2 regions of the Nocardioides aestuarii genome follow, and region 1 is predicted to be linked to the other one. Evidence: predicted binding sites of a transcription regulator. Region 1 holds the regulator's gene; the other holds the start of a gene.
What was found. The regulator HrcA, encoded in region 1, represses chaperone genes, less so after heat shock. The targets are predictions, from matches to a motif close to TTGGCACTCGNNNNNNNCGAGTGCCAA.
Positions count from the first base shown of each region.

Region 1 (14,786 bases):
GGTCCCGACCGCCCACGAGGACGACGCCGAGCGCGCGGTGCGCGCCGGGCTGGAGCTGATCAGCGCCATCGAGGCCATGGGCGCGCAGGTGGGTGTCCCCGACCTGGCGATGCGGGTCGGCATCGTCACCGGCGAGGTGGCTGTCTCCGTGGGGGCCGAGGCCCAGGGCATGGTCGCCGGCGACGCCGTCAACACCGCCTCCCGGGTGCAGGCGGCGGCCTCGCCGGGACAGATCTGGGTGGACGAGACCACGCGGTTGCTGACCTCGTCGGCCATCTCGTACGCCGACGCGGGGAGCCACGTGCTGAAGGGCAAGGCGGACCCGGTGCCGCTGTGGGCGGTCCGGGCGGTCGTGGCGGGTGTCGGCGGGGCCCAGCGTGCCGACGGGCTCGAGGCACCGCTGGTCGGCCGTGACCGCGAGCTCCGTCTCGTCAAGGAGCTGTTCCACGGGATCGAGGACAGCCGGCGCCCGGCACTGCTCGTGGTGGACGGGGAGGCCGGCGTGGGCAAGACCCGGCTCGGCTGGGAGTTCGAGAAGTACGTCGACGGCCTGAACTACGTGGCCCGCTGGCACAGCGGCCGGTGCCTCGCCTACGGCGAGGGCGTGGCCTACTACGCGCTGGCGGAGGCCATCCGCGCCCGGTTGCTGCTCCTCGCCGCCGACGCCGGGGTCGACGAGGAGGACGAGAACGCCCTGCTCGAGCTCGGGCTCACCCGCTACGTCCCCGACGGCGAGGAGCGCGAGTGGCTGCGGCCCCGCCTCGGCGCGCTGCTCGGGATCGGGACCGTGGGAAGCCCCTCCCGTGAGGACCTGTTCTCGGCGTGGACGACGTTCCTCCACCGCACCGGTGAGGACGAGCACCCGGTGGTCCTCGTCATCGACGACGCCCACCACGCCGACGACAGCCTGCTCCAGTTCCTCGACTACCTGCTCTCGGTCGGAGACTTCGGCTGCCTGGTGCTGCTCCTCACCCGCCCCGGCCTCCTCGAGACGAATCCCGGGCTCGCCACGAACCGCCGGGCCACCGTGCTGCACCTGGAGGCGCTGTCCGACACCGACGTGGGACGCCTGCTCGACGGGCTGCTCGCCGGGTTGCCGGAGGCCGCCCGGACCTCGCTCGTCGACAGGTCGGACGGGGTGCCGCTCTTCGCCGTGGAGACGGTGCGCTCGCTCATCGACCGCGACCTCGTCGTGCCGCGCGGGGGCCAGTACGTGCTGGCCGACCCGGACACCCTCGACCTCGACTCGATCGGTGCACCCGCGTCTCTGCAGGCGCTGATCGCCGCGCGCCTGGACACCCTCGACACCGAGCAGCGCCAGGTCCTCGACCGTGCCAGCGTGATCGGTGACGCGTTCGACCGGGCGCTGATCGCGCGGCTGTGCCCCGAGGTCCCCGACGTGCAGCAGGCGCTCGACGCGCTCGTCCGGTTGCAGCTGGTCAGCCGGGAGTCCAACCGCTTCACCACGGAGCACGGGCAGTTCCGGTTCGTCCAGGGAGCGGTCCGGCAGGTGGCCTACGGGACGCTCTCCCGTCAGGACCGCAAGCAGGGTCACCTCGCGGTCGTCGAGGCACTGATGGCCGATGCCTCCGCCGCGGGTGAGCGGGCGCCGATCGTGGCGAAGCACCTGCTGGAGGCGCTCGACGCCGCGCCGGACGCCGGCGACGCGGCCACCCTGGCCGACCGGGCCGTCGTCGCGCTGCGCGACGCGGCCGCCCGGGCGCAGGCGCTCGGAGCGCCCCGGGAGGCCGCCGCCCACCTGACCGAGGCGCTCGACCGGTGCGTGGAGCCGGCTGACCGGGCCGGCGTGGAGACCGACCTCGCCCGGGCGCTCGACCTGGCGGGGCGCCACGACGGGGCGGTGGAGCACGCCGAGCGCGCGCTGGCCCTCTACGAGTCCCTGGGGGACGAGAAGGGCGCCGGGCTCGCCGTGGCGATCCTGGGACGCTCGATGACGAGCGTCGGTCGCTACGAGGACGCCCGGGACCTCGCCGACACCCGCTACGCGCTGGTCCGTGCCCGGGGCGACCTCCCGGAGGTCGAGCTGGAGCTGATGCGCGTACGGGCCAGCAGCAGGATGCGGAACGGGGAGGAGTTCCTCGAGGAGGCGGCCGAGCTGGCCCGGCTCGCCGAGTACGTGGGGGACCGCGGCCAGATCGCCTTCAGCTTCGGCCTGATCGCCCTCCACTTCCAGGCGAGCGGCGCGCGGGCCCTGGGCAGGTTGCTCCTCGAGGGCCAGGCCGAGGTGGCGCGCGAGCTGCACGACTCCGCGGTGCTGGCGGCGGTGCTGTCCAACCTCTGCGCCGACTGCAACTGTGACGACCTCGCCGAGGCCGACGACTTCGGCACCGAGGGGCTCGCGGTCGCGCGCACCCTCGGGGACCACGCCTGGCTGAGCGTCACCTCCATCAACCTGATGACGTGTCTCCTCGGCCGGGGCGACTGGGACCGGGCGCAGGAGCTCGCCGACGAGGGCGGGCTGGTCGACGACCTCTACGCCCCCTACCTGGAGCTCGTGCGCTCCGTGCTGCTCCGAGCCCGCGGCGGCGTCTGGTCGCCGGGTCAGGAGTACCTGCGGGAGGCCAGCGGCGAGGACGAGGGCAGCCGCTCGCTCCGCGAGCTGGTCACCGCCATCGAGCAGGCAGACCGCGGCCCGGACGCCGTCGACACGGCGTTGCGCGCCGCCGACAGGATGCACGCCTTGGTCGGCTTCGTCGACGACTTCCCCTGCGTCTACGCCGTCGCCGTGGACCTGCTCGCCGACCTGGGCGCCCATGAGGGGCTGGCCCGGCTCTTGCACCTGGTCGACGCGAACGAGGCACGTGTCCGGCTGCCCGCGGGGACGCTGAGCAGCTACCACCGCGCACGCGCACTGCACGCTCAGCACGGGGGCGCCGACCCGGAACGGGTGGAGGGCGACTTCCGGGAGGCCCTGCGCCAGGCCCGCTCGTGGAAGTCGGAGACCTGGGCCGCGCGGATCCACGCCGACCTCGGCACCTGGCTGGTGCGGCAGGGTCGCGCGGAGGAGGCCGGCGAGCCCCTCCGTGCCGCACGCGCCGGGTACGAGCGCCTCGCCGCTGCCCGCTGGCTGGAGCAGCTGGACGCGGCCCTGTCAGGGGTGCCGACGTGACCGCCCGGTCAGCCGGCGCGCTCGGCCAGCCGGTCCCGGTCGAGCACCACCACCCGGCCACGACCGAGGCTCACCACGCCCTCGGCCGCCAGGCGCTGGAGCACCTGGTTGACGCTCGGCCGGCTTCCGCCGACCAGCTCGGCCAGCACCTCCTGCCTCAGGGGGACCGTCACCGGGCCCGGGCCCACGGCGTACATCGCGGCGAGCTCGTGGAGGCGCCGGTGGACCCGTTGGTCCAGCGCGTCGTAGGTGGCCTCGACCAGGCGCGACGACAGCTCCTCGACCCGGCGTGCGAGCAGCACCAGGAGCATGTGGTCGGCGGCGCGGTGCCGCCTGCGGAGGTCCGCGAACGCGGTCGCGCCCAGCACCCTGGTCACGGAGGGCTCGAGCGCGAGCACGGTCGCCGAGCGCCTCGGTGCGCGGCCGTCCAGGAGGGAGAGCTCGCCGAAGTAGCTCCCGGGGCCGAGGACGTTGATCGTGGCCGTGTCGCCGTCCGCCGTCGTGACCTGCACGGCGAGCCGACCCGACTCGACCAGGTGGAGGCTGTCGGCGGGGTCGCTCTCGTGGACGAGGACCTCGCCGGTCGTGAAGCTGCGCCGGCGCGTGGTCGCCAGCACCTGCTGCCGCTCGGCCTCGTCCAGCGCTGCGAGCAGCGACCACTCCATGGCGCCAGTGAAGCATCCCTCGGGGCGGGCGCGTGAGCGACCGGGCCGCGCTGCGGACGGCGGTGGCCGCCGTCCGCGCGCTCTACGACGCGGCCGCCTGCTCGCTCGCGCTGGTCGACGAGGACGGATCCACCCTCGTCTACGTCGTCGCCGACGGCGTCGGAGCCGACGAGATCGTGGGCGTCTCACTGCCGGTCAGCCGCGGCATCGCGGGCTGGACCGCGATGTCCGGGCAGCCCATGGTGGTCAGCGAGGTCGCCGCGGACGCCCGGTTCGCCCGGGACGTCGCGGAGTCCACCCACTACGTCCCGACGACCATCCTCACCGCGCCCCTCTTCGACGCCGACGGGGAGGCGTCCGGGGTGGTGTCGGTGCTCGATCCCGGCGTCGTCGCCGACCGGGAGTGGACCCTGGCCGTGCTCGGCACGCTGGCTGCGGTGATGGGCCTCCTGGTGGCCACTGGTGACGGGACACCAGGGACCGAGGACCAGGCCCGGTTGGCCGCCCTGGGGCGTCGCGTCCTGGACGCGGTCGAGGACCTGGGCCCGTGAACGTGCTCCCGGCGTGGTCGGCGGCCTTCCACGGAGGACAGCTGGCGACGGTGCTGTCCCTGCCGCTGCCGGACGTGCGCGACTGGGCCTTCGCCGGGTCCACCGGTGCCGGGGTCAAGGTCGCCGTGGTCGACAGCGGGGTGGACGGCGGTCACGCTCGCGTGGGCGGGATCTCCGGCGGGGTGGCGCTGGAGGTCGACACCTCGGCCCCGGGCGGGTTCCGGGTGGTGCCCGGGCCCCATGAGGACCTGGTGGGTCACGGCACGGCGTGCGCCGCGATCATCCGGTCCCTGGCCCCGGAGGCCGAGATCTACAGCGTGAGGGTCCTGGGGGCCAACCTGAAGGGCCACGGGGCACTCCTCCACGCGGGCATCGCGTGGGCGGTCGACCAGGGGATGTCGGTGGTGAACCTCTCCCTGTCGAGCAAGAGCGAGAAGCTCTTCGCCCCCCTCCACGAGGTCGCCGACGAGGCCTACTTCGGCGGCACGCTGCTGGTCTCGGCCGCCAACAACCAGCCCGGGCCCACCTACCCGTCCCAGTACTCGTCGGTCGTCTCCGTCGCGGCGCGGCGGGGCTCGGGCCCGATGAGCCTCGCCTACAACCCCCGTCCGCCGGTCGAGTTCGGCGCCCACGGCATCGACGTCGACGTCGCCTGGTCCGGTGGCGGCTCGATCGTGGCGACGGGCAACAGCTTCGCCGCCCCGCACGTCACCGGCATGGCGGCGCTGGTGCTGGGCAAGCACCCGACGCTGACGCCCTTCCAGCTCAAGTCGGTGCTGCAGGCGGTGTCGGACAACGCGGACCCGTCACCGACATGACCGTGCGTTGTGTCAGCGACCCGACAGAACTCTCGCAGGAGCAGGAGCACGATGCAGTCATCCGGACCCGCTCGGGTCCGACCCACCAAGGCCTCGCCGGCCACACCACCAGGAGCGCATCATGAGGCAGAACATGGAGATCTTCCCCGGGGACGAGCCCCAGCAGGACGTGGAGGGCCACATCAGGACGAGCACGGTCCTGGAGGGCGACGAGGGGGACGTGGAGGGTCACATCAGGACGAGCATGGTCCTGGAGGGCGACGAGGAGGACGTGGAGGGCCACATGCAACCGCCCCGCGACCTCGACATCGAGCGCTTCTGAAGCGCACGGCCACGAAGCCCGGACCTCGCTGGGGTCCGGGCTTCTCGCGCGCCTCAGCTGATGAAGCGGATCGTCAGGGGGTAGCGGTAGTCCTCGCCGCGGCTGGCGGCCATCGTCGCCAGGATGATCACGATCAGGATCGCGATGCCGGCGGCGATCGCGACCGGCACGATCACCAGCAGCCCGATGCCGAGGGTCACGATCGCGAGCACGAAGGCCACGATCGTGCCGACGACACCGTAGATGAGGATCGAGATCTGGAAGTTGAGCGACTCCACCGCGTGGCGGCGCACGTAGGGCGAGTCGGCCTTCACCAGCATCACGACGAGGGGTGCGAGGAATCCGAAGGCGAACCACGCCGCCACCAGGGCGCCGATGTGGGCCGCCATGGCCCAGGTGTTGTCGTCGGCCGACTGCGGAGCCGGCTGCTGCGGGGCACCGTACGGGTCGCTCATGGGTCCAATCTAGTCGTCACGGGCCTCGAGGGAGGTCACTCGGCGGTGACGAAGTCGATCAGCTCCTCCACCCGTCCCAGGAGGGCGGGGTCGAGGTCCTGGAACCCGCGGACCCCGCCCAGCACGTGCTTCCACGCCCGCGCGATGTCGGCCTGGTCGCGGTGGGGCCAGCCCAGGCGCTGGCAGGTGCCCTTCTTCCAGTCCTCACCCCGCGGCACGGCCGGCCAGGCGCCGATGCCGAGCCGGTCGGGGCTGACGGCCTGCCAGATGTCGATGAAGGGGTGGCCGGTGATGAGGACGTGGGGGCCGACGTCCGAGCGGCGGATCGCGTCGGCGATGCGCTGCTCCTTCGACCCCCGGACGAGGTGGTCGACGAGCACGCCCACCCGGCGGCCGGGGCCCGGGCGGAAGTCCTTGAGGTGGGCGGCGAGGTCGTCGACACCCCCGAGGTACTCCACGACCACCCCCTCGATGCGCAGGTCGTCGCCCCAGACCTTCTCGACCAGCTCGGCGTCGTGGCGACCCTCGACGTAGATCCGGCTCTGGCGGGCGACGCGCGCCTTCGTGCCGTGGACGGCGACCGAGCCTGAAGCGGTGCGGGTGGCCCGGGCCGGCGCCGTCCGCGTGACCGGTGCGGTGAGGATGACCGGTCGGCCCTCGAGCAGGAAGCCCGCACCCAGCGGGAACGTACGCCGCCGTGCGCGCCGGTCCTCGAGGGTGACCGTGTGGAGGTCGCGGTCGACCGCGACGATCTCGCCGCAGAAGTCGGTCTCGACCTCCTCGACCACCTCGCCCTGGACAGCGGGCGCCTCCACGGCGCGGCCGTTGCGGGGGGCGCGCCAGTCGCTGGCGAGGACGTCGGAGCCGTAGCGGTCGCGGGAGGTCACCGGGTCAACGCTAGGCGTGGTCGCGCCCGCCACCGCGCCCGGCGCGCCGGGGGGCTCAGGACTCCCCGGCGTCCTCGGCGTCCTCGTGGTCCTGCTCGGCGCCCTTGCCGCCCAGCACGTCGAGGTCGTCGGGGAGCTCCTCCTCGTCGGGAGCCTCGGCGAGCGGGTTGTCCTCGCCGGGCTGGAGATCCTCGGGCAGCTGCTCGTCGTCGATGCCGTCGGCGCCGTCGGCGTCGGTCTGGCTGGTCTCGCTCTCGGACTCGCTCATGGTCCGAACCTAGTCCGGCCTCGTCCGTCGGCGCCTCATCCCGGGGGAGGGCCGGGCCGCCCGGAAGGACTGGGGGACGCACGTCACGTCCCGTGGCGTGCGGAAGTCCGAGAGCCGGACGACCCGGGGTCTGTGTCTTGTGCACAAGATATCTGGGGCTTGGTTCAATGGTCGGATGGCCCCCACCGAGACGCCCCGGCTCGAGGCGCAGCTCTGCTTCGATCTCTACGCCGCGTCCCGGGCGATCACGGCCGTCTACCGCCCGGCGCTGAGCGAGCTGGGCCTGACCTATCCCCAGTACCTCGTGCTGATGGTGCTGTGGGAGGACGACGACGTGACCGTCGGCGACCTCGCGACCCGGCTGCGGCTCGACCACGGGACCCTGACCCCGCTGCTGCGCCGGATGGAGGACGCCGAGCTCGTGACGCGTGCGCGGCGTGCCAGCGACGAGCGCGTCGTCGAGGTCGGGCTGGCCCCGCGCGGTGAGCGGCTGCGGGCGGAGGCGCCGCGCCTGTCGTGCCTGGCCCGTGACGCCACCGGCCTCGACGACGAGCAGATCGCGTCGCTCCAGGCGGTGCTCAAGCAGATGAGCGCCCACCTGGCGACGGGCTCAGACCAGCGGTAGCCGCTTCTGGCTGCGGGGGAGGTGCTCGTAGCCGCGCCGTACGGCGTCGGCCAGCAGCGAGGCCTCGAAGGGCCACTCGGCGGCCCCCAGTGCCTCGGTGACGGGGATCCCCCGCGACGCGAGGTCGCGGATGGTCTCGGCGACGACGCCGAGGTCGTCGCGCTGGAGCGTCACGAAGTCGCGGTCGACCGGCGCGCCGTGGCCCGGGACGACGACCGTGCCGGGGGTGACGAGGTCGAGGACGAGGTCAAGGGTGAGCGGCCACTCCATCGGCCACGAGTCGCGGCCCAGGGACGGCGGCCCCGACTCCTCGACGAGGTCGCCCGCCAGGAGCACGCCGGCGTCGGCGACGTTGACGACGAGGTCGCCCGCGGTGTGGCCGCGCCCGGGGTGGAGCAGCTCCACGGCCCGGTCGCCCAGGTCGAGGACCCGGACGGAGGAGAAGAGGTCGTCGGGCCCGACCACCGTCGTCGCGAGCACGTCGTCACGGTGGGGGTCGTCGCCGGCGGCGTAGCGCTCCCGGATCTCCTCCGCTCCCGCGGCCAGCTCGGCGGCGGCCTGCTCGTGGGCGGTGATCGGCACCTCGCCGTACGCCGCGCGGACCTCGGCGTTGCCGAAGGTGTGGTCGAAGTGCCAGTGGGTGTTGACGACGCCCACGACGTCGCCGGCGCCGAGCGCACGCACGTCGGCGACGACCTCTCGTGCGGCGGCGCCGGACCCGTGGGTGTCGACGAGGAGCAGGCCTCGTTCCCCGCCCACCAGCGTCACGTTGACGTCGAACCAGTCGTGGCGCGCGACCCACACGCGATCACCGACCTCACGGAAGGGGCTCACGACTCTGCTCACCTGAGAGAGCCTAGTAGGCTTGGCACTCCGGTCGGCCGAGTGCCAGAGCCGGACCGGCCCGAGACGACGACGAGGAGGTGCCCGCGTGCAGGACGACCGCAGGCTCGCCGTGCTTCGCGCGATCGTCGAGGACTACGTCGCGACCGAGGAGCCGGTCGGCTCGAAGGCTCTCGTCGAGCGGCACGGCCTCGGGGTCTCACCCGCCACGGTGCGCAACGACATGGCGGCGCTGGAGGAGGAGGGCTTCATCACCCAGCCCCACACCAGCGCCGGCCGGGTGCCGACCGACAAGGGCTACCGCATGTTCGTCGACCGGCTGGCGACCCTGAAGCCGATGTCGGTCGCGGAGCGCCGGGCGATCGCCACGATCCTCGACGGTGCGGTCGACCTCGACGACGTCGTGCAGCGGTCCGTGCGGCTGCTCGCCCAGCTCACCCGCCAGGTCGCGGTCGTGCAGTACCCCACCCTCAGCCGCAGCACCGTGCGTCACATCGAGATCGTCGCGCTCACACCCAGCCGGGTGCTGGCCGTGCTGATCCTGTCCACGGGCCGGGTGGAGCAGCGGGTCGTCGAGCTCGCCACCGACCTCGACGACGCCGCCCTCGCCGACCTGCGGCTCCGGTGCAACACCGTCGCGACCGGCGAGATCATCGCCGACGCGGTGACCGGTCTGCGCCGGCTGGCGACCGAGGCGCCGGCGACCGCGCCGGTGGCCGAGGTCCTCGCCGAGGCGATGTCGGACCATCGCTCCGACGAGCGTGTGGCGGTCGGCGGGGCCGCCAACCTGGCCCGCTACGGGGCGAGCTTCGACCTCGACGTACGGCCCCTCCTCGAGGCGATCGAGGAGCACGTCGTGCTGCTCACGCTGCTCGGCGAGGCGACCACGGGCGACACCCTCACCGTGCGCATCGGTCACGAGGGCCCGCTGCAGGAGCTGGCGTCGACCTCCGTCGTCGCGACCGGCTACGGGCCCGGCAACGAGGCGCTGGCGACGCTCGGCGTCGTCGGCCCGACCCGCATGGACTACCCCGGCTCGATGGCGGCCGTGCGCGCCGTGGCGCGCTACGTGTCGCGGATCCTCGACGAGGCCTGAGCCACACCCACACCCGAACGACCAACGACGAAGGACGACCTTGAGCCAGGACCTGTACGACATCCTGGGCGTGAGCCGCGACGCGGACGCCGATGCGATCAAGAAGGCCTACCGCAGGCTCGCCCGCCAGCACCACCCGGACGTCAACCCCGACCCGGCGTCGAAGGAGAAGTTCGGCGAGGTCTCGCGGGCCTACGAGGTGCTGTCCGACCCGCAGAAGCGGGCAGCCTACGACCGCGGCGGCGACCCGTTCGGCGGCGCCGCCGGCGGCGGGTTCGGGCAGGGGGCCGGGTTCTCCTTCACCGACATCATGGACGCCTTCTTCGGAGGCGGTGCCGCGGCCCAGGGACGCGGTCCCCGGTCGCGCGTACGCCGTGGCCAGGACGCGCTCATCCGCGTCGACGTCGACCTGGCCGAGGCGGCGTTCGGCGTCGCCCGCGAGCTCAAGGTCGACACCGCCGTCGTCTGCTCGACGTGCAGCGGCAGCGGCGCGTCGCCGGGCAGCGAGCCCGTCCCGTGCGAGACCTGCCGGGGTGTGGGCGAGGTCGCCCACGTCCAGCGGTCGTTCCTGGGCGAGGTCCGCACGCTGCGGCCCTGTGCCGCCTGCCGCGGGTTCGGCTCGATCATCCCCGACCCCTGCCGCGAGTGCTCGGGCGACGGCCGCGTGCGGTCCCGGCGCACCCTGACGGTGAAGATCCCCGCGGGCGTCGACAACGGCACCCGCGTCCAGCTGACCGAGCAGGGCGAGGTGGGACCGGGTGGCGGACCGGCCGGCGACCTCTACGTCGAGGTCAACGTCGTCGCCCACGAGACCTTCACCCGCCGCGGGGACGACCTCCACTGCACCGTGACGGTGCCGATGACGGCCGCCGCGCTCGGCACGACCCTGACGCTGCCCACGCTCGAGGCCGACGTGGCCACGGGGGAGGACCCGGAGCTGGTCACCAGCTTCGAGCTCGAGATCGAGCCCGGCACCCAGTCCGGGTCCGAGCGGGTGCTGCGCGGTCGCGGCGTCCCCGGGCTCCGCGGCGGACGCGGCGACCTCGTCGTCCACGTCGTCGTCGAGACCCCCGGCCGGCTCGACGCCCGCCAGGAGGAGCTGCTGCGCGAGCTCGCGGCGATCCGCCAGGAGGAGCAGCCGACCGGTCAGGTGCGTGCGGCGCAGAAGTCGGTGTTCGGCCGGCTGCGCGACGCCTTCAACCAGCAGCACTGATGTCGCTCCCGGTCCACCTCGTCACCTCGCTCGCCGACGTGGTCGTCGGCGACGACGTGGAGGTGACCGGCGACGAGGCCCACCACGCCGTCGCAGTGCGCCGGGTGCGGGCGGGGGAGCGGCTCCAGCTCACCGACGGCGCCGGCACCCTCGTGGAGGGCGCCGTCAGGGCGACCGGGAAGCGGCAGCTCACCCTCACCGTCGACGACCTCCGCCGCGTGCCGCGTACCGAGCCCGAGCTGGTCGTCGTGCAGGCGCTCCCCAAGGGCGACCGCGGGGAGCTCGCGGTCGAGGTGCTCACCGAGGTGGGCGTCGCGCGGATCGTGCCGTGGGCCGCCGAACGCAGCGTCGCGGTCTGGAAGGGCGAGCGGGCGGTGAAGTCGCTGGCCCGGTGGCGCTCAACGGCCCGCGAGGCGACCAAGCAGGCGCGGCGCTCCTGGCTGGCCGAGGTCGACGAGCTGGCCCTGACCGGCGACGTCCTCGAGCTGATCGAGGGAGCCGATCTCGCGGTCGTCCTCCACGAGGCGGAGACGGCGGCCCTCGCCGACGTCGAGGTGCCGGTCGCCGGCCGGCTGGTGGTCGTCGTGGGACCCGAGGGCGGTCTGACCGACGAGGAGGTCGGCGCGTTCGCCGAGGCCGGCGCCGTGCCGGTCAGGCTCGGCGCCGAGGTGCTGCGCACCTCGACCGCGGGGGTCGCCGCCTGTGCCGCCCTGCTGTCGCGCACCCCGCGGTGGCGCTGAGCGTCACCCCACCGTGAACGACCGGTCGTCGGTCATCGCCCCGACGCCCTCCGTGCCGCCGGCGGGGTCGTCGGTCGTGACCCAGAACGTGTAGTCGCCGGGCTCGAGGCCCGAGACGTCGACCGAGGCCTCGAAGGGGAAGAGCTTCTCCTCCATCCAGCCCTCGAGGGTGGCGTAGCCGTCGAGCACGACCTCGTCGCCCCGGCGCACCTCCCAGCCGAGGTTGGCCTCGAAGGAGTTGCCGACCCCGGAGACCTCGAGCGTCCCGCCGTCGACGGATGCGCCCTCCTCGGGGCTGGTGAGGCTGACGTGGGACAGCACGTCGAGCGGCGGCGCAGCGGCGACGCCGCCGCTGGTGTCGACGCCGAAGAGGGTCGTGGGGGAGCCGCCCGCGTCCTCGACGACGAGGGGCGCGCGCTCCTGCTGGACGCCCTGGAGCGTGTAGACCAGCGACTGCACCGCCACCCGCGCCTCCGAGCGCGACATCCCGGGCGCCCGGGTCGTCCAGCCGTCGTCGGCGAGGGTCGCGACGAGCCGGCCGGCGTCGTAGGACACCGCGGCGAAGGCACCGCCGGGGAAGAGCGTGCGGTAGTCGGGGTCGAGGCTGTCGCCGGCGGTGAGCAGGCCCGCCGCGGCGACGAGCGGGTCGCCGTCGACGCGCTGGAACTCGCGGTAGAGGCGGGGACCGGCGCGCTCGGTGTCACCGACGAAGTAGACCGGGACGGTGGTGGCGGCGCCACCACCCTCCGACGTCGGCGCGACCGAGGGCCGGTCGTCGCCCTTGCCCGGTCGGTCCGGCCGGTCCGTGCCCCGGGTCGGCGAGGTGTCGCCCGACGCGGGGGACGGGTCGTCGCCGCAGCCACCGAGGACCAGCAGTCCGGCGGCGACGAGGGCTACGCCGGGAAGCAAGGTGCGGGGAAGTCGGGTGTGCATCGGTCTGCCTCTCTGGGTCACGGGACGACGACGGTGCGGCTGTCGGACGTGGCACCGGGACCCTCGGCTCCGCCGGAGGGGTCGTCGGTCTCCACGATGAGGGTGTAGGTGCCGGGATCGAGGGAGGACACGTCGACGTCGCCCGAGAACGGGAACAGGCGCGCGCCCGTCCAGCCCTCCGCGGTGAAGCTGCCGGACAGGTCCGTCCCCTCGATCCGCCACGGGACGTTTGCCTCGAAGGAGCTGGCCCGCCCCTCGACGGCGAGCACGTCGCCGACCATCTGCCCCTCGCTCGGGTCGGAGAGGTTGACCAGGGCCAGGACCTCCAGCTGGGGCAGCGCCGCCACGGGCTCCGACTGCTCGGCTCCGCGGTGGAAGACGACCGTGAGCGGCTCGCCGAAGCCGGCGCTGACCGTGTGGACGACCTGCTGCATCGCCAGCTCGGAGGGTGACGGGGCGCCCTGCGAGAGCCAGACGTGGACGGTGCCGTCCTCGGGGTCGGAGATCCGGTCGAGGCGGAACGACCCGGCCGGCCACTCGGTGGTGTAGTCGGGGTCGACGGGACCGGACTCGAGGAGCTCGAGTCCCGAGAGCCCCGGGGTCGGGGAGGCGACCCGCTGGAACTCGCGGTAGAGCCGCGGCCCGCGCGGCGTCTCGCCCACGAAGTACGCCGCCACGGCCCGCCCGGCGTCGGCTGTGGGACTCGGCGTCCTGCTCGGGCCGGTCGCCACCGGTTCCCGGGCGACGTCCGGGCCCGTCGTCGCGACCACGCCGGCCACGATCGCGACCACGGCCGCCGCGGCGAGGGCGGCGCCCCAGCGCAGACCGGTCCCGCGGGTCGTGGCCGTGCGGGCCCGCAGCTCACCGAGCCGGTCGGTCGGCTCGACGTCGGCGACCGCGTCGTGGAGCAGCCGGCCCAGCTCGTCGTCGGTGCTCATGACCGGTCCTCCGGGTCGTGGGTGAGCATCGAGCGGAGGGCAGCGGCTCCGCGCGACGCATGGCTCTTGACCGAGCCGCGGCTGATGCCGAGGGCGTCCGCGATCTCGGCCTCCGACAGCCCGGCGTAGTGACGCAGCGCCAGGACCTCGCGTTGTCGTCGTGGCAGGGCGGTCAGCGCGTCCAGGACCGTCCGCGCCTGCTCGCCGGCGAGCAGCGGCTCGTCGCTGCCGGGGGCGTCCGGACCGGGACGCGCGGCCTCGCGCTGGGCGTGGCGCGCGACGACGCTGCGGTGGCGGAGCACTGATCGCGCCCCGTTCACCACGGCCTGGCGGAGGTAGGCGAGAGCCCGGTCGGGGTCCTGGAGCCGGCGCCAGCGGGAGTGGACCGCCACGAAGGCGTCCTGGACGACGTCCTCCGCGAGTCCTTGGTCGCGCACCAGCAGGACCGCCAGCCGGACGAGTGAGCGCCAGTGGGCGGCGTAGAGCTGCTCGAGCGCCTCGTCGGCGTCCCAGGCGGCCGGCGGGCTCACGGGGAGCCGTGGCGGCAGCGCGGCAGGCAGGACATGGGTCAGCACGCTAGTGGGACGCGCAGCGGCCTCCGCCGGTTGACACGGCGGCCTCAGCGATTCGGCGGACGGCGGCGGCCCGCGCCGCCTAATCTCTGCGCAGAGCCCTGACCGGATACCCCCCGTCCGGAAGGAGACCCCGACTTGACCTCACGCCCCCGGCTCCTGATCGCGCCTGCCCTCCTGGCCGCCGCGGTCGTCATCGCACTCGCCGCGTCGCTCGCCTACGAGCCCGGCGAGGCAGCGCTCGCGTCCGGCCTGCTGGCCGCGGCGTTCCTCGTGCTGGCCGCGGCCGTGGCGGGCGTCTGGGCCTCCCGCCGCCTCACCGAGGACCTCGGCGTCGCCCAGCAGGACACCGACGCGACCGCGACGCTGGTCGACGACCTGTTCACCGCCGTCACCTCCGACCTTCTCGTCGCGACCGACGAGCAGGGGCACATCACGCGCTTCAACCCCGGCGCCGAACGGATTCTCGGCGTCTCCGCCGCCGCCGCGGTGGGGCGCTCGCCCGCCTTCTTCCTGGAGGAGGCGGAAGTCGCCTCCTGGGCGCTCGCGATGCGCACGGACCCCGGGTTCGCCGCCGTCGCGGCCGGGCTCGTGGCGAGCCAGCAGCAGCAGCCCCTCGAGTGGCCCTTCTTCCGCCCCGACGGCGAGCGCCGCTTCCTCTCGCTCAGCATCTCCACGATCCGCGACGGGAGCGGCGACCGCGTCGGCTTCCTGCTCGTCGGTCAGGACG
Region 1 is NZ_BAAAJT010000002.1:3,389,626-3,404,411, forward strand. It holds gene ABD091_RS17005 (adenylate/guanylate cyclase domain-containing protein) at 1-3,130, shown strand, start outside; gene ABD091_RS17010 (Crp/Fnr family transcriptional regulator) at 3,139-3,795, opposite strand; gene ABD091_RS17015 (GAF domain-containing protein) at 3,828-4,346, shown strand; gene ABD091_RS17020 (S8 family serine peptidase) at 4,343-5,164, shown strand; gene ABD091_RS17025 (hypothetical protein) at 5,286-5,486, shown strand; gene ABD091_RS17030 (DUF4870 domain-containing protein) at 5,540-5,941, opposite strand; gene ABD091_RS17035 (DUF3097 domain-containing protein) at 5,977-6,828, opposite strand; gene ABD091_RS17040 (hypothetical protein) at 6,884-7,096, opposite strand; gene ABD091_RS17045 (MarR family winged helix-turn-helix transcriptional regulator) at 7,272-7,721, shown strand; gene ABD091_RS17050 (MBL fold metallo-hydrolase) at 7,707-8,567, opposite strand; gene hrcA (heat-inducible transcriptional repressor HrcA) at 8,653-9,660, shown strand; gene dnaJ (molecular chaperone DnaJ) at 9,701-10,873, shown strand; gene ABD091_RS17065 (16S rRNA (uracil(1498)-N(3))-methyltransferase) at 10,873-11,613, shown strand; gene ABD091_RS17070 (Gmad2 immunoglobulin-like domain-containing protein) at 11,617-12,546, opposite strand; gene ABD091_RS17075 (Gmad2 immunoglobulin-like domain-containing protein) at 12,564-13,484, opposite strand; gene ABD091_RS17080 (SigE family RNA polymerase sigma factor) at 13,481-14,014, opposite strand; gene ABD091_RS17085 (PAS domain-containing sensor histidine kinase) at 14,195-14,786, shown strand, end outside.

Region 2 (14,786 bases), 2.2 Mb from region 1:
CGCCGGGGCGCTCGCCCGCAACCCCGCGGTGCTGCTCGCCCTGCCCTACCTGCTGCTCGCGCTGGTGACCTGGTTCCGCAGGTCCGCCGGCCACCCCGCGCCGCGCTCCACCTCGCTGCCACCCGCGGTGATCTGGGGCCTGCTGGCCGCCATCACCGTCTTCTGGGTGGTCCGCAACCTCCCCGGCTTCGACTGGCTCTCGCCCGCCTAGCAGGTGCGGACACGCGACAGGGCCCCGACCACCTCGCGGTGGTCGGGGCCCTGCGTCGTACGGGGAGCGGGTGGACTCAGAAGTCCATCCTGGATGGACTTCTTCCCTTCGCCCGGAGCGACACCGCAGGCTCACGCCTGCGGGCCGCCCCGCGCTCCGGTCAGAAGTCCATGCCGCCCATGCCGCCCATGTCGCCGCCGCCGGGCATGGCAGCAGCCTTCTCGGGCTTGTCGGCCACGACGGCCTCGGTGGTGAGGAACAGCGCGGCGATCGATGCGGCGTTCTGCAGCGCCGAGCGGGTCACCTTGGCCGGGTCGAGGATGCCGGCCTCGATCATGTCGACGTAGTCGCCGGTGGCCGCGTTGAGGCCGTGGCCCGGGGTCAGGCCCCGCACCTTCTCCACGATGACGCCGCCCTCGAGGCCGGCGTTGACCGCGATCTGCTTGAGCGGGGCCTCGGTGGCAGCCCGCACGATGGCGGCACCGGTGGCCTCGTCGCCGGACAGGTCCAGCTTCTCGAAGGCCGACTCGGCGGCCTGGAGCAGGGCGACGCCACCACCGGCGACGATGCCCTCCTCGACGGCAGCCTTCGCGTTGCGGACGGCGTCCTCGATGCGGTGCTTGCGCTCCTTGAGCTCGACCTCGGTGGCCGCGCCGACCTTGATGACGGCCACGCCGCCGGCCAGCTTGGCGAGGCGCTCCTGGAGCTTCTCGCGGTCGTAGTCGGAGTCGGACTTCTCGATCTCGGCGCGGATCTGGTTGACCCGGCCCTCGATCTGGGCGGCGTCGCCGGCGCCCTCGACGATCGTGGTCTCGTCCTTGGTGATGACGACCTTGCGGGCCTGGCCGAGCAGCTCGACACCGGCGTTCTCCAGCTTGAGGCCGACCTCCTCGGAGATCACCTGGCCGCCGGTGAGGATCGCGATGTCCTGGAGCATGGCCTTGCGGCGGTCACCGAAGCCCGGGGCCTTGACGGCGACGGACTTGAAGGTGCCGCGGATCTTGTTGACGACCAGCGTGGACAGGGCCTCGCCGTCGACGTCCTCGGCGATGATGACCAGCGGCTTGCCGGACTGCATGACCTTCTCGAGCAGCGGCAGCAGGTCCTTGACGTTGCTGACCTTGGAGTTGGCGATGAGGACGTAGGGGTCCTCCAGCACGGTCTCCATGCGCTCGGGGTCGGTGACGAAGTAGGCCGAGATGTAGCCCTTGTCGAACCGCATGCCCTCGGTCAGCTCGAGGTCGAGGCCGAAGGTGTTCGACTCCTCGACGGTGATGACGCCTTCCTTGCCGACCTTGTCCATCGCCTCGGCGATGATCTCGCCGACGGTGGCGTCGGCGGCAGAGATCGACGCGGTCGCGGCGATCTGCTCCTTGGTCTCGACGTCCTTCGCCATCCCGAGCAGCTGCTCGGACACGGCCTCGACGGCCGCCTCGATGCCCCGCTTGAGGCTCATCGGGTTCGCGCCGGCGGCGACGTTGCGCAGGCCCTCGCGGACCATGGCCTGGGCGAGCACGGTCGCGGTCGTCGTCCCGTCACCGGCGACGTCGTCGGTCTTCTTCGCGACCTCCTTGACCAGCTCGGCCCCGATCTTCTCGTAGGGGTCCTCGAGCTCGATCTCCTTGGCGATCGACACACCGTCGTTCGTGATCGTGGGGGCGCCCCACTTCTTCTCGAGGACGACGTTGCGGCCCTTGGGGCCGAGCGTGACCTTGACCGCGTCGGCAAGGGTGTTCATGCCCTTCTCCAGCCCGCGGCGGGCCTCCTCGTTGAAAGCAATCAGCTTCGGCATAACTCCTGTGATTCCTATCGGGAGTCGTGGTGGTCGACGTGGTGGGTTGCCCGCGACGGACGGCCCGTCCGGACGGCGAACCCTGCTCGCCGTACGGGCGCGGACCTCAACGTCACCGCGTCAGTGGTCTCACTGTTGTCACTCTCATGCTACGAGTGCCAACCCAAGTATTAGCACTCGGGGTGGGCGAGTGCAAACAGCTCCCGGGCCCCGGAACGCTACTCGATCAGCCGGACCGGCTCGCCCTCGATCTTGGCCGTCCAGGTGGTCGAGTCGTTGACCGCCTTGCCGCTGCCGAAGTCGACCGCCACGCGGAACCAGCAGCCCCCCGGGGTCGTGGTGTCGCAGGTGTAGGTGCTCGGGATCGGGACCCGGATCTGCTGGCTGCGCCCGTTCCACCCGCTGGCGTTGATGCCGGTGATCTGGCAGCCGGTCAGCGACCCGGTCACCTTGCCCGTCCCGGTGCACCCGGTCAGGGTCGGCGGCAGGTTGGAGTCGGTCGGGGGGATCACCCGCATCGTCCCGTTGCTCGCCGCCTCGCCGACGTCGAAGAACCCGAAGACCAGGGTCTTGCCCTGGGCGGCCGGGATCACGCGGACCAGGTTGAAGTCCGAGGACGCCCCGGTCGCGTTCGCATAGATCGGCATCCGCTCCCACGCCGAGACCGCGATCGAGCCCGGGGCGACGCCCGGCGAGAACGCGCGCAGCGCGAAGCGGTTGGCCCCGCCGCCGCCGACCGCGGTGTCGTCGCCGGTCTGGGTGAAGACCTTCTGGTTGTTGGCATAGCCGCCCTGGCCGTCGGGGCTGGCCGTGCTGAGCGCGACGTTGGTCCGGACCTGGAGGTAGTAGTCGCCCTCCGCGGCCGGGGTGAAGGTGCAGAACGGCACCCACTGGTGGAAGACCTGCGCCAGCTGCGCGTCGTACTTCGGGTGGCCCTCCTTCAGCGACTGGTTGTGCAGGTCGTCCTCACCCCACCCCTGGTACTGCCGGACGCAGGACGGCACCGGCGGTGCGAGCCGCGGTTCGCCGGTGTCGGTCGGCGCGCGCAGCCCGAAGGAGGTCACGGTCGGCACCGACGTGGTCGGGACGTCGCCGCTGCAGAACTGGTTGGTCGTCGTCTGGTTGAGCTTGGCGTAGCGCGCGATCGCGTCGCTGTTGGCGTAGGGGTTCCAGCGGTTGTTGTCGACCGCGTTGCCCTTCGGCCCGCGCTCGCAGTAGTCGCCGTGCGCCACGAACGCCGGGTCGTAGATCTGCACCGAGACCGGCCGCCCGACGGCCGTGTCCGCGACGTGCACGAGGTAGAAGTAGCCCTGCGGGTCGAAGTCGGTGTTCTTCCCGCCGATGCACCCGTCGACCCCGGTCGCGCAGGTGCGGGTCATGAACTGGTCGCCGTTGCCCTTGGGCCAGTCGGGGCCGCCGATGTTGGCCCAGAACTGGGGGTTCGAGGTGCAGTTGGCTCCCGCGGGCACCGAGAGGGTGCTCGTCACGGGCGGTCGCGTCGTGGTGCCGGGCGGCTCGTTGCCCATCGTGTTGCAGGGGCTCCCCATCGGCGCCGGACCGTTGTAGTCCGCGACGGCGGTGCGACTGAGGACGGTGTCGGTGATCCCGAAGGACGCCGCGAAGCTGTTGCCGATGCGCGAGCTCACGGTGACCCGCAGCTGGGTCGGCTTGTCGCCCACGCTGACGTCGACCCGGGTCTCGCCGCCGTTCGGGTAGCCGTTGTCCTCGGCGATCTCGATCGCCCGGTCCCGCGCCTTCGCGAGGTCGTCGGGCATGTAGGTGACGCCCGCGGTCGCCGCGGCGTCGGCGGCCGCCTGGACGCGCTCCAGCTCGACGTACCAGCGCGCGACGTCCACGGAGATCGCCGCGAGCGGCAGCGCGATCACCGCGAAGAAGACAGCGACGAGGATCGCGGAGGCGCCGCGCTCCGGCGTACGACGTGGGGTGGTCATCGCGGGCTCACTGGTGCGCGTTGGCCGTGCCGGGCTTGCACCGGTCGGCCTCGAGCGGCTCGAACTGCATGACCGTCCGCTCCCGCATGGTGAGGCCGTCGCCGAACAGCCCCGTCATCCAGCCGTGGCGTGCCTGGAGCCCGATCCCGACCACGTCGCGATCGGGATCGTTGACGCAGGCGTTGACTCCCGCCGACGCCCACGACCCGGACGAGTAGCGGAACCGGTCGAGGCCGTCGTCCCAGACGTAGAGCACGCAGTTGGTCGAGCACTGGAGGTCGCTGCGACCCACCGGGTAGCCGTTGGTCCCCGCCTCGTAGACCATCAACCAGTCGATCTGGTCGGCGGGCATCGCCGTGCCCGCCTTCTGGATGGTGTCGGCGGCGGCCTGCGCGAACGCCGGCACCGACTGCGGCGAGCACGGCGGCGGGTCGGCGCTCGCCTGGCAGGTGCCGGGCCCGGCGTCCGCGGCGGCCGAGGCCGTGCGCGCCCCCGCCCTCACGCTGCTGCTCATCGACACGTAGTCGCGCATCAGGAACGACATCTCCAGGATGCCGAGCAGCAGCACCACCAGCAGCGGCACCACCAGGGCGAACTCCACCGCCGCGGCGCCGCGCTCACTGTTCCCCGTGCGTGTCCCCGCCCGTGCCCCGCAAGGCCGATGTGTGGTCATGGAGCATCCCCGTTCGCCGCTGCGCCGGGTCCCCTCCCGGCGCACGTCCACGCACGAAATTAGGGAAGCCTTACCTGCCTGTCCCGAAGACGGGGATTTCTTTGCCCTGCGGTGCAGACCACCGCCGGGTGGGCGGGCTCAGCCGTCGGCGAGGGTGGAGGCGAGGACCAAGGCTCCGTCATCGTCGGTCACGACGACCTCGGTGACGTCCTCCCGGAGCACCGAGCTCTGGAGGAAGCAGCTCATCGAGGCGTCCCCCACGCCCCGGAACTCGCCGGCCGGGACCAGGTCGCCGCCGGTCGTGCGGAACGCCGCCCGGAAGGTCTCGCCGTCCGCGAAGCCCTCCCCGACCAGCCGGAGCTCGACGCCCCAGGTGTGGGCGACCAACGCGGCGCTCTCGACCGTCACGCCGCCGTCCTCGACCTCCACCGCGATCGGCTCGGTCGGGACCGGAGCCGCCTGCGGCACGGTCGCGCGACCCACGACGCCGCCGGCCAGCGCCGCCACCAGCACGGCCGCGGCCGCCACCGCGCCCCAGCGGGCGACCCGGCGCCGTCGGTCCCGGGCGGTGGCGAGGTCGTCACGCCCCTCACGCTCGATCTCGTCGGCGACGGCACGGCTGATCCGGTCACCGAGGTCGGGCGCCGGCAGCGGCCGGTCGGCGTGGGCCGCCGGGTCGACGAGTCCGAGCCGGTCGGCCACCGGCTGGATCTCGGCGAGCTCGGCGCGGCACTCCGCACAGCCGTCGAGGTGCGCGCGGACGCGGTCCTCCTCCGCGGGCGTGAGGTGGCCCAGCGCGTAGCCGCCCAGCATCATCCGCAGCTCGTCGTGCCCGTTCACAGGCTCACTCCCATCTCGTCCATCGCGGCCCGCAGGGCCCGCAACCCGTAGAACACCCTGCTCCGCAGCGTGCCGACCGGGATCCCCAGCTCCGCGGCGACCTCGTCGTAGGGCCGCTCGCGCAGGTGGGTCTCCACCAGCGCCTCGCGGTGGTGGTCGGCCAACCGCCGCAACGCCTCCTCGACCACCCACCCGTCGAGGACCCGGTCGGCGACGTCAGGGTCGCCGACGTCGCCGGGCTCGGGCACCAGCTCGGGCTCGCGCAGGCTGTCCCGGCCGTGCCACGGCCTGACGTCCCGTGCCCGGGCGTGGTCGATCATCGCGTTGCGGGCGATCCCGAAGAGCCACACCCGCAACGAGCCGAGGTCGGGGTCGAACCGGTCGGCGTTGCGCCAGGCCTTGAGGAACGTCTCCTGGGTCACGTCCTCGGCCGCCGCCGGGTCACCCAGGCCCCGCAGCAGGAACCGGTAGACCTCTCCGCCGTGCAGCCGGTAGGCCGCGCGGATGCCCGCCTCGTCGGCCAGTCCGGCGCCCCCCACCTCGCCTCCGGCCATGGTGCCCAGTCTGTCCGTCACGGCAGTGGGTACGGCGCACGCGCGCCGCGCGTTCACGGACCGTCCCCGCCCGTCCCACGCCCGCCGCCCGAGCCGCTGTGAACGCGGTCACGGCGAGCCCCGTAACCACCACCACGGCGGACACCCGTCCGTCGGCCGACCGACACGAAGGGCAGGCAGATGACCACGCACGTGACACGAGGCAGGAGGCGGCTCCTCACGGGGACCGCGACGGGGGCGCTGGTGCTCGGCGCGCTCGTGGCCACGCCGGCACCGGCGACCGCGACCCAGGGCGGCGGCGACCGCGCGGAGAAGGCGCCGGTCGGGAAGCTGATGACGGTCCGGAACGAGCGCCAGCTGCGGCGCGCGGTCCTGAAGGCCAACCACCGCGACGGGATCGACCGGATCCGGCTCGCCGCCGACATCACGTTCGACCCCTCACGGCCCACCGGCGGCGGGGCGCTCAAGGGTGACCTCGATGTCACCGACGACCTGCGGGTCTTCGGTCGCCACCAGATCGACGCCAACGGGGTCGACCGCGTCTTCGACGTACGCCCCGAGACCTCGCTCCGGCTGACCGGGCTGTGGCTCGTCGACGGGGCCCCGGCCGAGGGCGAGAGCGGCGGCGCCGTGCGCTCGCAGGGCACGGTCCGGTTCAAGGGCGGCGCGGTCGTGGGCGGCTCGGCCACCGGGACCGGTGCCTCTGGCGGTGCGTTCATGAACGACGGCGGGGTGCTCCGGGTGATCGGGGCCCGCCTGCTCCGCAACGACGCCGTCCGTGCCGGGGGTGCGATCGAGGCCTTCGCCGGCCGCACGGTCGTGCGGGGCACGCTCATGAAGCAGAACACGGCCGGGGCCGAGCCCGGCAACGGCGGCGCGCTCCACCTGACCGACGCCGGCACGGTCACCGTCACGGGATCGAAGGTCGTGCGCAACACGGCCTCCGCCGAGGGCGGCGGCCTGTGGAACTCGGCCGTCGGCACCTTCCGGGTGCGCGACACCCTGCTCCACCACAACAGGGCTGCGGGCGCGGCCGCCGACAACGGCGGGGGCGCGCTGTTCAACGACGGCGGCACGATGACCGTCTCGGACTCCACGATCCGCCGCAACCGGGCCACCGGCGAGGCCGGCTCGGGCGGGGGCATCCTCAACAACCTCGGCACGCTCGAGGTGACCGGGTCGACCCTCGAGGCGAACGACGCCTCCCGCGCCGGCGGCGGCATCGAGGCCAACGTCGGCACGACCACCGTCACCGGGTCCGTGCTCAGCGGCAACAGCACCGGCGCCGCACCCGGCAACGGCGGCGGCCTCCACCTGACCGGAGCCGGCACCGTCGCCGTCGAGGGCTCGCAGGTCCTCGACAACACCGCGGCGGCCGAGGGCGGCGGGCTCTGGAACTCCGCCACCGGCGAGATGGACGTGTCCGACAGCGTCCTGCGGCGCAACGTCGCCGCCGGTGCCGCGGCCGACCAGGGCGGCGGCGGGCTGTTCAACGACGGCGGTGCCCTGACGGTCGCCGACTCGACCGTGGCCGACAACGACGCGACCGGCGCCGCCGGCTCCGGCGGCGGCATCCTCAACAACCTCGGCACGCTGACCGTCACCGGCTCGACCCTCTCCGGCAACACCGCGGTGCGGGCCGGCGGCGGCCTCGAGGCGAACGTCGGCACCACGACCCTGCTCGACGTCGTGATGACCGGCAACGACACCGGGAGCAACCCCGGCAACGGTGGCGCCCTGCACCTCACCGGCGCGGGCACCGTCAGCTGGACCGACGGCGAGGCCACCGGCAACACCGCCACCAACGAGGGCGGCGGCCTGTGGAACTCCGCGACCGGCACCATGACGGTGGCCGGGGTGACCATCGAGGGGAACTCCGCCCCCGAGGGCCCCGACGTCTACAACGACGGCGGGACCTTCACCGTGGACGGGACCCCGGTCCCGCCGCCGGGCGGCTGAGCGCCGACCGCACGACCGATCACGCCCCCGACCTCGCCTCGTGCGGGTCGGGGGCGTGGTGACGGGACGGGGCACCGGGAGCGTGGTGCCCGAAGGGCAGGCGGGCGTCGTGGTGGCCGAGGGCGGCGAGCAGCGAGGGCAGCATCGCCTTCGCCGTGCGCTGGTAGCCGGCCGCGCTCGGGTGGAACCGGTCGGAGCTGAACATCTCGTCGGGGTTGGCCCAGAAGAAGGGACCGACGACGTCGGCGAGCGAGACGGCGAAGGCCCCGGAGTCGAGTGCCGCCTCGCGCTGGGCGGTGGCCAGCAGCCGGGACGCCCGCGAGCCGAGGCTGCGTAGCGGCTGCGGCACCGGCCGCAGCGCACCCAGGTCCGGGCAGGTCCCGACGACGACCTCGGCGCCCCGGGCCCGCAGTGCCTCCACCGTCTCGGCGAGGTGGGAGACCGACTCGGCCACGGGCACCCGGTGGGTCACGTCGTTGCCGCCCACGACGACGACGGCCACGTCGGGTCGGTAGTCGGCCGGCAGCGTCGCGAGCTGGCCGCGCAGTGCCGACGACTCCGAGCCGACCACCGCCGCGGTCCGCAGTCGCACCGAGCGGTGGGTCGCCTTCGCCAGCCCGCGCGCGAGCCGGCCGCCCAGGGTGTCCTTGCGCCGCTCCGCCCCGAGCCCCGCGGCGATCGAGTCGCCGAGGACGACGAGCTCGACGGTCTCGCCGTAGGACTTCTTCCACACCCGGTCGGAGTCGGGTGCGTCCTCACCCAGCGGCTTGCCGATGATCCGGCGCGCGACCGCCGCCTGCCGCTGCAGCAGCACGCGGGCGCCGTACGCCGCCAGCCCGAGCACGCCGCCGGCCGACGCCCCGGCCACCACCCACCACCGTGTCCTCACGGCCCCAGTGGAGCCGACCACGGTGAACGGCCGGTGAAGCGGCTCAGCCCCCCGCGACCGCCGGGATGACCGAGACCTGGGTGCCGTCGGGTGTGGGGGTGGCGAGGTGGTCGAGGAAGCGGACGTCGTCGTTGCCGACGTAGACGTTGACGAAGCGCCGCAGCTCGCCCTGCTCGTCGAGGATGCGGCCCTTGATCCCGGAGTAGGACGCGTCGAGGTCGTCGAGGACGTCGGCCAGCGTGGCGCCGTCGGCGCTCACCTCCGACTCACCACCGGTGTAGGTGCGCAGGATGGTGGGGATGCGGACGGAGACGCTCATGGGGTGCTCTTCCTCTCGGGCTCTGGGGGTGTCAGGCGATGCCGGTGGCGGTGAACGCGTCGTAGGACGGCGCGATCGTCGCGGCCGGGCCGACCCGGTCGGCGACCGCGTCGAGGGTCTTCAGGCCCATGCCGGTGTTGATGACGACGGTCTCGAGCGAGGTGTCGAGCTGGCCGGTCTCGACCAGCTTCCTCAGCACCGCCACGGTCGTCCCACCAGCGGTCTCGGTGAAGACGCCCTCGGTGCGGGCGAGCAGCAGGATGCCCTCGCGGACCTGGTCGTCGGTGACGTCCTCGACCGCACCGCCGGTACGCCGGCAGATGTCGAGGACGTAGATGCCGTCGGCGGGGTTGCCGATGGCCAGGCTCTTGGCGATCGTGTCCGGCTTGACCGGGCGGATCGCGTCGACCTTCGCCTTGTAGGCGGCCGAGACCGGCGAGCAGCCCTCGGCCTGGGCGCCGTAGATCCGGTAGGGCTTGTCCTCGACGAGCCCGAGGGTGATGAGCTCCTGGAAGGCCTTGTCGACCTTGGTCAGCTGGGAGCCGGAGGCGACCGGGATCACGACCTGGTCGGGGAGCCGCCACCCGAGCTGCTCGGCGATCTCGTAGCCGAGCGTCTTGGAGCCCTCGGCGTAGTAGGGGCGGACGTTGACGTTGACGAACGCCCAGCCGTCCTCCTCCCCCGCGATCTCCGAGGCGAGCTTGTTGACGTCGTCGTAGTTGCCGTCGACGGCGACCAGCGAGTCGGTGTAGACCGCGGAGTTGACCTGCTTGGCGTGCTCGAGGTTGCTCGGGATGAACACGACCGTCTTCATCCCGGCACGCGCGCCGGCGGCGGCGACCGCGTTGGCGAGGTTACCGGTGCTGGGACAGGCGAAGACCTTGGCGTCGAGCTCGCGGGCCGCGCTCAGGGCACAGGCGACGACGCGGTCCTTGAAGGAGTTCGTCGGGTTGGTCGAGTCGTCCTTGACCCACAGGCGGTCGAGGCCGAGCTCGGCGGCGAGGTTCTTCGCGGGCAGCAGCCGGGTGAAGCCGGGCTCGGTGTTGGGGCTCTGCTCGATGTCGTCGGGCACCGGCAGCAGCGCCTTGTAGCGCCAGATGTTGCTCGGTCCCGCCTCGATCTCCTCGCGGGTCACGGCCGGGAACTCGTAGGCCACCTCGAGGGGGCCGAAGCACTCCGGGCACGCGTAGTGGGGTCCGAGCTCGGTGCGGTGGCCGCACTCGCGGCAGGCAAGGGCGACGGCGTGGCCGAACGCGCCCTCGCGGGGACCGGCGGTGGCCGGGGTGGTGGTCGACGTCTCGATCGTCGGTGCGCTCACGGATTCCTCCTCCTCATCTTCCCCGTGGCGACTCTCGCCCCGGGCCGGAATTGGCACCGTTTCCACCGGGCAGCCGGAGGCTGCGTGGTGGCGGTTGCCGGGACGTCGACGGGCCGTTCCCTCAGTCCCTCTCGATGAGCTGTCTGGAACTGTACGCCGCCGTGTCTCACGATGCGTCGGCCAGTCCCGCCATGTGGATGGTCAGTGGGCGATCCGTGCGCCCTGCCGCAGCCACCAGCGCGCCCCCGGACCGGCCGGGTGGGCGGTGTCGAGGGCGAGGTCGTGGAGGACCGGGTCGCCGGCCATGCCGAGCGCGAAGAGCGCGGCCTGGGCGGTGCCGTCGGCCGCCTTCCACGCGGCGTCGAGCACGCGCCTCTCGACCGGCTCGCCGGTGGTGCCGGCGAGCAGCAGCCCCGCCTGGAGCCGCTCGTCGGTCGCGCCCTCGAGCCAGCGCCCGGCCGCGCGCGCGGGTGCGGGCAGCCGCGACCCCGCCAGCCGTCGCGCCACCCGGCGGCGTACGAGCTGGTCGGCGTGGGCGTCGACGAGCGCGGCGAGCTGGGCGACGGCCGGCGTCCCGAGGGACGGGATCGCCCCGAGCAGCATGTAGGAGGTGACGGCCCGGCTCTCCAGCGGCGAGTGGGCGATGTCGAAGAGCAGCCGGGCGAGGACCGGCTGGTCCGGCAGCCCGAGCGGGCCGGTCACCGCTCGCGCGCGCTCCTGGGCGTCGTTCCACTCGGCGTTGACCCGCGACTTCGTCGGGTGGCTGACCCTGGGCACCGGCGCGAGCGGCCGCTGGACGCCGCGCCGCACCTTCTCGCGCGCCGGCGCCGGCATCAGCCGGACGAGGTGGGAGAGCCACTCGTGGCGCGCCGACCCGTCGGGGCTGGCGTTGAGCTGCTCGACGAGCGGAGGGGCGACGGTGCGCCAGACGCCGGCGTCGGGAGCGATCTGGGCCATGTTCTCCAGCGCGAGCGCACCGCCGACCACGACGTGGTCGCGCGGGTCGGCGAGCAGCTCGGTGCACCACTCGACCGCCTCGGCGTCGACGGCCTCCCCGACGGCGCTCATCAGGTCGTTGAGGACCTGGACCTCGGGATCCGCCACGATCTCGCGGGCGACCTCGAGCACGACGTGGCCGTAGCCGCTGCCTCGCAGCAGGGCGAGCGCCTCGTAGCGGGCGGGGTAGGCCGCCCCGACCGCGCGGGCCAGCTCACCGACCAGCCGCGAGACCAGCTCGCGCGCCAGGCTCTCGGGCAGGCCGACGGCGCCGGGCTGCGCCAGGGCCCGCGCCCAGGCCAGCCAGAGTCCCCCGGTGCTCTCGCCCCCGAGCAGCTGCTCGGTGGCCTCCGAGACCTCCCGGACCGTGCGCCAGCCCGGCGAGGCGTCCTGGTCGGCCGGGCTCACGCCGGGGAACGTGCGGCAGGTGACGTCGACCGGCGCGCGCAGCGATCCCGGGACCAGCCCGAGCGCCGGCTCGATCCGGTCGAGCAGCGCGCCGTGGCGCAGCTGCCCGAGCTCGAGCCGGTGGAGGGTCGTGGGGCTGGTGCCGATCTCCGTCGCGACCGACTGCATGCTGGGCGCTCCGCCCGGGGCCGCCAGCCGGACCATCCGCGCGGTCCAGCCGATCCGCACCGCGACGTCGACGTGCGCACCGAACAGTGCCGTCGTGTCGTCGAGCACGGCGGCGGGAGCCCCCCGCTTCATGATCGGACGATAAGCCCTGTTTCCCCCAGAACGCGGGACAACCGGACGAAGGGGTGTCACCGGGAGCGGGCGCTGCGACAGTGGCCACGCACTCGTCGTCGCGCGACGGGCCGATCCACGTCGGGGGAGCCGCGCGCCTGCGGTCGCTCGTCGCGGCCGCCCCGACCGGCCGGCGCCCGGAGGCCCGGCTGGTGCGGGGCGGTCCGGCCGACCGCCTACTCGCCGGCGTCGCGGGTGAGCCGGCGCAGCAGCTCGAGGACGCCGTCGGGACCCTCGACCAGCACGTCGGCGCGCTCGGCGAGCGCCGACTCCTCCTCGGAGAGCGAGCAGACCAGCAGGGTCGGCATGCCCTGGTCGCGCAGCTCCTCGACCGCGTCGAACGCGTCGAGGTCGCCGAGGTCGTCGCCGGCGAACAGGAAGCCCCCGGCGTCCTGCTCCTCGACCAGGGTGCGGACGGCGTTGCCCTTGCTCATGCCCGGCGCGCGCACCTCGATCACGTTGCGGCCCGGTTCGAGCGCCAGGCCGTGGCGGTCGGCCAGCTGCTGCATCGGCTCGAGGAGCCGGTCGCGCGCGGCCCCCGGCTCCGGCAGCCGGCGGGTGTGGACGGCGACGGCCAGCCCCTTCTCCTCCACGTGGGCCTCGCCCGCGTCGGCGCGGCGCAGCAGACGCGGGAGCTCGCGCTCGAAGGTGGACAGCCCCTGCGGCGGGCGCGGCGAGACCACGCGCCGGTTGGTCGAGCTCCACCGCTCGTTGCCGTACTGGCCGAAGACGAAGAGCTCCTTGCCGTGGTCGGCGATCTCGCGACCGATCTCGTCGAGGTCGCCCAGGGCGAGCGCCTGTCGTGCCGGCCGGCCGGTGACGACGGCGATGGCGCGCACGACCTCGGCCAGGTCGACCAGCACCCCCCGTCCGTCCGGGTGGATGTGGGCCTCGGCCGGGTCGTCGACGATCGGCGAGAGCACGCCGTCGAAGTCGAGCCCGATCACGCTCCGGGCGGCGGCGGCCGCCAGCTCGGCGTAGCGCTGCTCCGCCTCACGGGAGGTGAAGTCCATGCCCCCATCTCACCAGACCGGGAGCGGGACCGGTCAGGCGGCGTCGGCGGTGAGGACGACCGTCAGCCGGTCGAGGCGCATCTCGCCGACGGCCGGCATGGTCCGGTTGATGCCGAGGTCGAGGGCGAGCTGCTCGGCGGCTGCCTGGAGCCGGGCGGGGTAGTAGACGGTCGAGGAGGGGATGGTGCCCATCCAGTTGTCCTCGCCGACGACCTGCCAGCCGACGTCTCCCGCGCGGGCGGCGTAGCGACCGGCGAGGCCGGTGATGCCGGAGTTGTTGTAGACCTCGACGTAGACGTCGCCGCGGACGACCTTCGGCTTCTTCTCACGGATCTTGTCGGCCTTCTCGGGCGTGCCGGAGGGCTCGACCTCGGGCTCGGGCGCCGGTTGGGCGACCGCGGTGACCTCGCGCTCGGTCGGCTCCTCGCCGCGGGTCGCGACGTAGGCGATGCCGGCCATCGCCACCGCGATGACGCTCAGCATGGCGACCGGCGAGGGGAAGGCGACGCCGCGCTGGTTGCGGATGCGCACGGTCGGCCTAGAGCTCGAAGCCGAGGCGGCGCGCGGAGCGCTGGCGCTGGCGGGCGGACCGGAGCCGGCGGAGCCGCCGCACGAGCAGCGGGTCGGCCTCGAGCGCCTCGGGACGGTCGATCAGCGCGTTGAGCACCTGGTAGTAGCGGGTCGAGGACATGTCGAACTTCTCGCGGACCGCGGTCTCCTTGGCGCCGGCGTACTTCCACCAGTGGCGCTCGAACTCCAGGATGTCGCGGTCGCGGTCGCTCAGGCCCGGCTGCTCGCCGGCCGGCTGGCCGTGGAGGGCGTTCGCGGCGTCCATCGGAGTCTCCCCAGAGGTAGGTAGGTGCTGCTGGACCTCAAGGATAGGCGACGAACCACAACGGTGTCATTCGCTCTCCGGCGAGTCGTGGCGACCATCACGGGCCGTAGGTTGGTGGGCATGAGCACCGAGCCCGTCCCCACCCGCTGGGGCATCCTCGCGACCGGCCGGATCGCCGGCAGCTTCGTCACCGACCTGCGCGACGTCCCGGGAGCGAGCGTGGCAGCCGTGGGCTCGCGGAGCGCGGGCGGGGCCGAGCGCTTCGTGGCCGAGCACGGGCTCGACGGGGCGCGCACCCACGCGTCGTACGCCGACCTGGTGGCCGACCCCGACGTGGACGTCGTCTACGTCGCCTCCCCCCATGCCCTCCACCTCGAGCACGCGCTGCTCGCCCTGGCCGCCGGCAAGCACGTCCTGTGCGAGAAGCCGCTGGTCATGAACGTCGCGGAGGCCGAGCAGCTGGTCGCAGCGGCACGTGAGGCGGACCGCTTCCTCATGGAGGCGATGTGGACGGCCTGCCACCCGGTCGTCCGGGCGGTCGTGTCGGGCCTGGAGGAGGGCCGCTTCGGCATCCCGAGGCAGGTCCACGCCTCGCTGGGGTTCCGCGTCGAGGGCACCCCCGACGACCGGATGTTCGACCCCGCCCTCGGCGCCGGCGCGCTGCTCGACATGGGCATCTACCCGCTCA
Region 2 is NZ_BAAAJT010000002.1:1,160,022-1,174,807, forward strand. It holds gene ABD091_RS06025 (DUF2752 domain-containing protein) at 1-211, shown strand, start outside; gene groL (chaperonin GroEL) at 372-2,003, opposite strand; gene ABD091_RS06035 (pilus assembly protein TadG-related protein) at 2,222-3,955, opposite strand; gene ABD091_RS06040 (TadE/TadG family type IV pilus assembly protein) at 3,963-4,556, opposite strand; gene ABD091_RS06045 (zf-HC2 domain-containing protein) at 4,767-5,468, opposite strand; gene ABD091_RS06050 (sigma-70 family RNA polymerase sigma factor) at 5,465-6,022, opposite strand; gene ABD091_RS06055 (right-handed parallel beta-helix repeat-containing protein) at 6,203-7,981, shown strand; gene ABD091_RS06060 (SGNH/GDSL hydrolase family protein) at 8,001-8,870, opposite strand; gene ABD091_RS06065 (MoaD/ThiS family protein) at 8,914-9,189, opposite strand; gene thrC (threonine synthase) at 9,221-10,507, opposite strand; SAM riboswitch class I at 10,518-10,648, opposite strand; gene ABD091_RS06075 (hypothetical protein) at 10,709-12,211, opposite strand; gene otsB (trehalose-phosphatase) at 12,427-13,263, opposite strand; gene ABD091_RS06085 (LytR C-terminal domain-containing protein) at 13,297-13,794, opposite strand; gene ABD091_RS06090 (DUF3263 domain-containing protein) at 13,802-14,098, opposite strand; gene ABD091_RS06095 (Gfo/Idh/MocA family protein) at 14,219-14,786, shown strand, end outside.
Region 2: the regulator HrcA is predicted to act here: its motif matches at 2,174-2,200, upstream of groL (chaperonin GroEL).